2 regions of the Cupriavidus sp. SHE genome follow, and region 1 is predicted to be linked to the other one. Evidence: predicted binding sites of a transcription regulator. Region 1 holds the regulator's gene; the other holds the start of a gene.
The links. The regulator FliA, encoded in region 1, starts transcription of late flagellar genes. The targets are predictions, from matches to a motif close to CTAAAGTTTNNNNNNNNNNNGCCGNTA.

Region 1 (3,413 bases):
ATGGTCGGCCATGCTCGGTTATGAAACCAACTGGTGGGGCATTCTGGGCGCCTATGACTCGCAGCGCGGCGGGCCCGGCGCATTCGGCGGCCTGACTTCGAGTTCGCTCAAGGATGATCGCGCCACCCTCGGTGGCTACATGCTCGTGGACCGCGCCAAGATCGGCGCCGGCTGGATCGGGCGTCGCAACGGTGCCATCGCCACGCCGCGCAGCGACATGTTCTATGCCGGTGTCGCCTACGACATCACTCCTGCGGTGACGCTCTCCGGCGAGGCGTTCTACCTCAAGTACCACAACAGCGCCGACAAGGCGTGGCTGGGCGCGTTACGTGCCAGCTACGCCTTCTCCAAGCGCACGTCCATCTACACCACGCTTGGCTATATCGACAACGGCGGCAAGCTGGCGCTGTCCGTGGACAGCGCTTCCACCGGCGCATCGCCCGCGCCTGGCGGCTCGCAGTTCGGCGCAATGCTTGGCATGAAGCACGTCTTCTGACGGCACTTCATTCGTCGGCTTGAGACTGGGCTCCACCTGCCCGCTTCTGGTCATGACTGGCTGGGAGCGGGCTTTTTTACGACTGCAGTCCTGTGCCGAGCGACCCGTAGTGCCAGTGACGTGCAGATAGGTGCAGATACGTGCTGATTGAACCCGTCCAAGGGCCGTTTCATTGCTGCGCCGGGCCCGGCGCGCTATCGGTAGCTCACCGTCACCTCGTTACTGCGGCCTTGCAGGGTGGGAGACAGCCCCCCACGGCCAGCAACCCGGTAGGCAAACACGAACCCGCCAGTCGCATCGTCGCCCGCGAATGCATCGGTCTTCCCCTGCGCGCCAGACAGCAGCACGCAGCGTCGCGCGTTACACAGGTATGCTTCCAGATCGATCGGCGGGGTGCTGACGAAGCTGTAGCGCCAGCGTACCGATGTAACGATGCCGCTTGCCTGAGGCATCGTGCCGGGAGGCAACACCGGCGACGACATCGTGCGCTGGCCGCGACTGGCAATCAGCGGTCCCTGCGCGGAGCTGGTCCAGGCATAGCGCGACCCACTGAGCTCGTAGGTGGCGCGCACGTATGTCTGCGCGTCGACCCATGTGGGGGCCAGACAAAGACACAACGCGAACGCCAGAAGATGACGCATCACAACATGCCGCGAAGCTGGTTGCGCAGCCGCGTAATGGCCTGGCTGCGGATCTGGCAGACGCGCGATTCGGTCACTTCCAGCACGGCCCCGATCTCGCGCAGGTTCAACTCCTGGTCGTAGCAAAGCGAGAGCACCAGCTTCTCGCGCTCGGGCAGCTTCTCGATGGCACGGATCAGCGCGTCACGCATTCCGGATTCCATCAGCACCGTGAGCGGATTCGCTTCGTCGGTCACCCCAAGGTGCCGATCCAGGAAGTCTTCCTCCCCGGAGCGTTCGAAGTCCTCATAGTGCAGCAACTGGCAGCCATGGACTTCGTTGAGCAGTTCCTGATACTCCTCCAGCCCCATTTCGAGTTCCTTCGCCACTTCGGAGTCGATGGGGCTCCGGCCGAGTTTCTGCTCGAGCTGGCGCTGCGTGCGTTCGATCTTGCGTGTGAACTGGCGCAGACTGCGCGATTGCCAATCGTTGGCGCGCACCTCGTCGAGCATGGCGCCGCGAATGCGCTGGCTCGCATAGGTCTCGAATCGCGCGCCATGGTTGTCCTCGTAGCGCTTGGCGGCGTCGAGCAGGCCGATCATGCCGGCCTGGATCAGGTCGTCGATCTGCACGCTGGCCGGCAGCTTCGCCGCCAGCTGCAACGCGATGCGTCGCACCAGCGGCGCGTGCGACTTGACCACGTCTGCCTGTTCGAGCTTTCCCTGAATCGTGTACATGGTGGAACTCTCGGTAAATGCTTTCTATCGGTGCCAGCGCCGCGCAAGCATGGCCGCGGCTGACTGTCTGGCTCGGTGTCCGGTCTTGTCGACTTCTTGTTCTGGCTTCATGCGGGAACGGCCACAGCCGCTCCCTGGGGCGTTGTTTCGTGTCGCAACGGCCATGCGCCGATACCGCTGGCGATGTGGCGCAGCGCGCTGGTGGATGCCGCTGCGGGATACGCCTCCACCACGCAACGGCCAAGCTGCAATGCGCGGGCCACCAGCGGGTCGATCGGCAGGTATCCGGTCAGACCAGCCTCGACGCCGAGGTACTGGCTCGCGGTACGGGCAAGATTGCGTGCCAGCGCGGCAACGGTCGCTTCGGCGGCCGCCATATTGACGACCAGATGGAAGCGGCGGCATGCGTATTCGTGATGCAGACGCTTGATGCGCGCGTAGGCCGCGGTAATCGACGTTGCCTCCGGGCGCATGACGATCACCACGTTGTGGGCGGTTGCCGCCAGAGGCGACAGCGCGCCGGTTGCATCCGTGCGCGCGTCGATCAGCACCGACCGCATGTCGGGAATCAGATCGGATAGCGCGCGGTCCATGTTCCCGGCGTCGACTTGGATATCACCTGCCGGCAGCACCGCGATGCCACTGGCAGGGCGCGTGCCAATCGCGGCGGCCGCGGTCACCCGGCCGGCCAGCGCATCGGCGAGCGTTGCGACAGGCGCGGCGCCCGACAGACGCGTGGCACGCACGCCATGGCGATCCTCGTCGACGAGCAGAACACGTTCGCCCTGCATGGCCAGCGCATTGGCCAGACCCAGTGTCACCGTGGTGGCGCCCGCCCCCGCATCGGCGGCAACCACCGCGATGCGCCGGGTGACGCGCGGCGCCAGCAGACGGCGCAGGCTTTCTGCCTGATCGGAACCCATGACGTTCAAGGCTTACTCCCCCGCGACTGCCAACTGCGGCAGTCCGACTGTCGCCTGCATTGCCGCGTCGGCAGTGATATCACCGACGAGCGCAGGCGAGGCGGCACGTCCCGGATAGTTCTCCAGCACATCCAGCAGCGCCAGCAGGCGACCCATGCCCTCGTTGAGCACGGAGCCTGGCACCGGCACATTCGCACGCGTCGCGGCACGGCCGGCCAGGCGTGACAGGAACGCCGGCGCGGTTGCGGTGGGGGTGTGCTGCAGGCGCAGCGTGGTCAGCCCGAGCTGGAGCGACACCATGCTGGTCCCCTGACTGTCCGACGCATCGCTGTCCTGCGCGAAGTGTTCGGCGGCATGACGCAGCGTGCGGAACTGCTCGTCCGCGGCGTTCGCCCATTGCATCCAGCGTGCGACCTGCGCGGCGTCATCGGTCAGCGCCACGTCGCACAGCACGTACTCGACCGCCAGCGTTTCGCCGGTACCACGATCCGCCATGCGGGAGACAACGAGGCACGCTTCGGTGCCGGTCTCGGCCGTGTTATCGCGAGCGCGTCCAACCGCACGAACCGTCCCTTCCGGAATCCGCACTGCACAGTGACCAACCCAGTGCACAGCACCGCGGTCGCGCCAGGTCGTG
Region 2 (3,413 bases), on a different contig from region 1:
ATACCCAGCCTGGTCAGTGGATGGCTCTCAATCACGATCGCGCCCATGGTGTGCTCCTGTGCTCCGCTGTTTGTCTGCGGAGACACATGGCGCAAACGCCGTGCCAGCGGCGGTGAGCACCGGACGACGGCACGGCGTGGCGGCGATGCGTTACCGGAGGCGGGATGGAGGGCGATCAGGCCAGCGTGGCCTGGGGAGGCGACGTTACGACTCGCGTAACGTGTCACGTTCCCCGTAACGCGCTGCGTCCGTTTGAAAACAAGACCCGGAGGTGCGCCACCCGCGTCAGTTCACGGCGATGCGGTCGTCCACTACGCGTATCTGGCCGCCCGGCTTGTCTTCCATGACTTTGAGTACCTTGTGGCCGACCTGCAGCGTCACGCCGCCGTGGATATGTCGGCCCACCGCGATCTCCGCCTGCTCGGACGGCTTCATCTGCTCGGCCAGGCGGGCGATCTCCGCGTCGAGTTCGAACAGGTCGCGATTGATCCTGTACATCGTGGCACGCGCCTTCTCGCGAATGTCCCCCGTGGCGCGCTCGGGGTGCTTGGCAAAGAACGCTACGAGTTGCTGGAGTTTGCACTGTTCCTCGACGATCTTGCCGCGCCGGACTTCCAGTTCCGCCTTCTGCTCGTCGGCAAGCGGGTTGAGTCCGACCTGCACCGTCGTGGCCGTACCCGCCGGCGCGCCCAGGGTCCCAGTGCTGACACTCTGCATCGCCCGTGTACGCCCGCCGCTGATGCTGCCTGGCGCGGTCGGCGCGCCAACCACCACCCGTTCGCCCGCGGAGACGTCGCTCTGCCGGATCCCGCTCTCCACGATTACCTCGGCCACCGCCTCGACGATCGCATTCTGGATGAAGCGCGCATGAACGGAGCCCTTGCTGCGCACGCTGGCAATCTCACTCGGGGCGCCACCGCTCGCGGTTTCTGCCTTGCCGATGATGCCGCCCTTGACGATCACATCGCCGCCGGCCTGCACGCTGGCGGCTTCGATCGTCCCCTGCACAACCACATCACCGGTGACACGTACCGACATGCCGGTGCGGATATCGCCCGACACGCGGAGCGAGCCATCGAAATTGACGTTGCCGGAATGCAGGTCGACAGCATCGACGTCGACCACCGGACTGACGATCACACCATGTGGCAACACCCGGGGCGAGCCTGCGATCACGGCGATCAACAGCAGTGGATCATTCGGATCGGTTGCCACGCCGGTCAGATCGGACGCGTAGGGCGTATCCACCACAGCGTCGGCCGGAATCGGCTTGCCAAGTACATCCATGCCGTCCTTGCCCGATCTGGCCGGCGTGCGGCGCATCAGCGCGGTACCCGGGTTGACGAGCAGGAGACTACCGAGATCGCGCAGGTCGACACGCTCGTCCTCGTTCTCCGCCAGGACAGGCCTGCGGGGCTGGACGAGGCTCTCGAAGCGTGCTGTCTCACCCTGCAGGGGCGCCACGCCGCGCGCAATCTCGCGACCCTCGCAGCTACCGGCCTCCAGCGCAACGCCGATCGCCGCGCTGTCGAGCAAGGCCACCACCCCCATCGAAGCCGCGGCGGCGGCGATCTCTTCGGCCGTGATTGGCCGGCCGCCTTCCGGGCTCACCAGCGTCAGCAACAGCCGCAGCTTGTCGGCCGTGATTTCGAGTTCGAATTCGCCATCCAGGACGCTGCCGATCACTGCGTCGATCTCGCGATCGGTCAATTGGCATTGCGTCAGGAATCCCCTCACGGCAGCGGCGTCCAGCCGCGCGCCCTGCCAGCCGTGCTCGGCCAGGCAAGCTTCCAGGGAAGCGTCCAGACTGGCGCGATCGGGCGGCAAGTGGCCCGCGTCCGGTGTAAAGCAAGCCCTGACCTGGCTCCCAGGCTGGCTGAATTCCAGGCGCAACCCCGCGTCGGCTGTCATGTGTCCCCGCCTCTATGCTGCATGTCGCAACAGCCGGCCTGGGCCCATCGCCCGGGGACTTTCCGCAAAGACCCACCGAATCCGTCGCCAACTGTGCTTGTCGTCGATCCATGTTCAACGGCGCCGGCGGTGTGAACTTGAGCCCACAAAAGTAGGGGGGGCGCAATTTCGGTAAACTAGCGCCCTCCGATGTCCCCGCCCCAAGGCACCACCCCGATGTCCAGCACCTACGAAGTCCGTCCCGGCCAGTCAATCGAACTGCTCAAGGAACTCCACATCCTGACGCGTGACGGCAAGATGAATCAGGACAGCCGCCGCAAGCTCAAGCAGGTCTATCACCTGTACCAGTTCATCGAGCCACTGCTGCGCGAGGTAAAGGACGAAAAAGGCACGGTCTCGCTGGTGGACCACGGCGCGGGCAAGTCGTATCTCGGGTTCATCCTCTTCGATCTCTTCTTCAAGGACCTGAAGGACAGCTCACACATCTACGGCATCGAGACCCGCGAGGAACTGGTGACCAGCTCGCAGGCGCTGGCCAGCCGCCTGGGCTTCGGTGGGATGTCGTTCCTGAACCTCTCCGTGGCCGATTCGATCACGTCGCCCGCATTGCCGCAGACCATCGACGTCGTGACGGCCCTCCACGCGTGCAATACGGCCACTGACGATGCGATCCACTTCGCGCTGGCCAAGCAGGCGCGGCACATCGTGCTGGTGCCCTGCTGCCAGGCCGAGGTCGCGAGCGTGCTGCGCAAGCACAAAGGCAAGTTGCTGGCCGGCAATCCGCTGACGGAAATCTGGCGCCACCCACTGCACACGCGAGAATTCGGCAGCCAGGTCACCAACGTGCTGCGCTGCCTGCAGCTTGAAGCGCACGGCTACCAGGTCAGCGTGACGGAGCTAGTGGGCTGGGAACACTCGATGAAGAACGAACTGATCATCGCCCAGTACAAGGATTTGCCGCGCCGCCGTCCGGCCGAGCGCTTGCACAATGTGCTGGAATCGCTCGGCCTGGAAGAACTGAACGAGCGATTCTTCACCGCGCCCTGATCCGGGCCGCGTCCGGAGGACGCATCGGAGACCGCGCCGGAGACCGCCTCAGAGATCGCTCTTGCCAGCCATCCATTCGAGCCAGCCTGCGTGGCCGAGCCGGCGCATCGTTTCCATATTGCGCTCGTAGATGTCCTCCGCCTCCGGGAACGCTTCGGCGGCACGCGCGATGCTGTCTTCACGCAGCAGATGCAGGATCGGATATGGCGCGCGATTCGTGAAGTTCTCGATGTCGTCGGGCTCGGTACCCTCGAACTGGTAGTGCGGATGGAAACTCGCAATCTGCAACGTACCCTCGAGCTTCAGGCTACGCAGCAGGCGATCGGCGAAATACAGGAAGTCGTTGTAGGCCAGGAAGTCGCCCAGCGCGTGCGGCATGATCAGCAGAATCGTGTCGATCTGCTCCGGATCGGACGTTTCCAGCAGGCGCAGCTCGCGCTCGAGATCGTCCAGCA

Region 2: the regulator FliA is predicted to act here: its motif matches at 2,027-2,053, upstream of RN01_RS20435 (DUF342 domain-containing protein).

The regions. Positions count from the first base shown of each region.
Region 1 is NZ_JWMB01000023.1:62,139-65,551, forward strand. It holds gene RN01_RS13145 (porin) at 1-496, shown strand, start outside; gene RN01_RS13150 (flagellar protein FlhE) at 691-1,137, opposite strand; gene RN01_RS13155 (RNA polymerase sigma factor FliA) at 1,137-1,853, opposite strand; gene RN01_RS13160 (AAA family ATPase) at 1,961-2,776, opposite strand; gene flhF (flagellar biosynthesis protein FlhF) at 2,789-3,413, opposite strand, start outside.
Region 2 is NZ_JWMB01000042.1:39,886-43,298, forward strand. It holds gene RN01_RS20430 (response regulator transcription factor) at 1-47, opposite strand, end outside; gene RN01_RS20435 (DUF342 domain-containing protein) at 286-1,911, opposite strand; gene RN01_RS20440 (SAM-dependent methyltransferase) at 2,128-2,958, shown strand; gene RN01_RS20445 (DUF1415 domain-containing protein) at 3,007-3,413, opposite strand, start outside.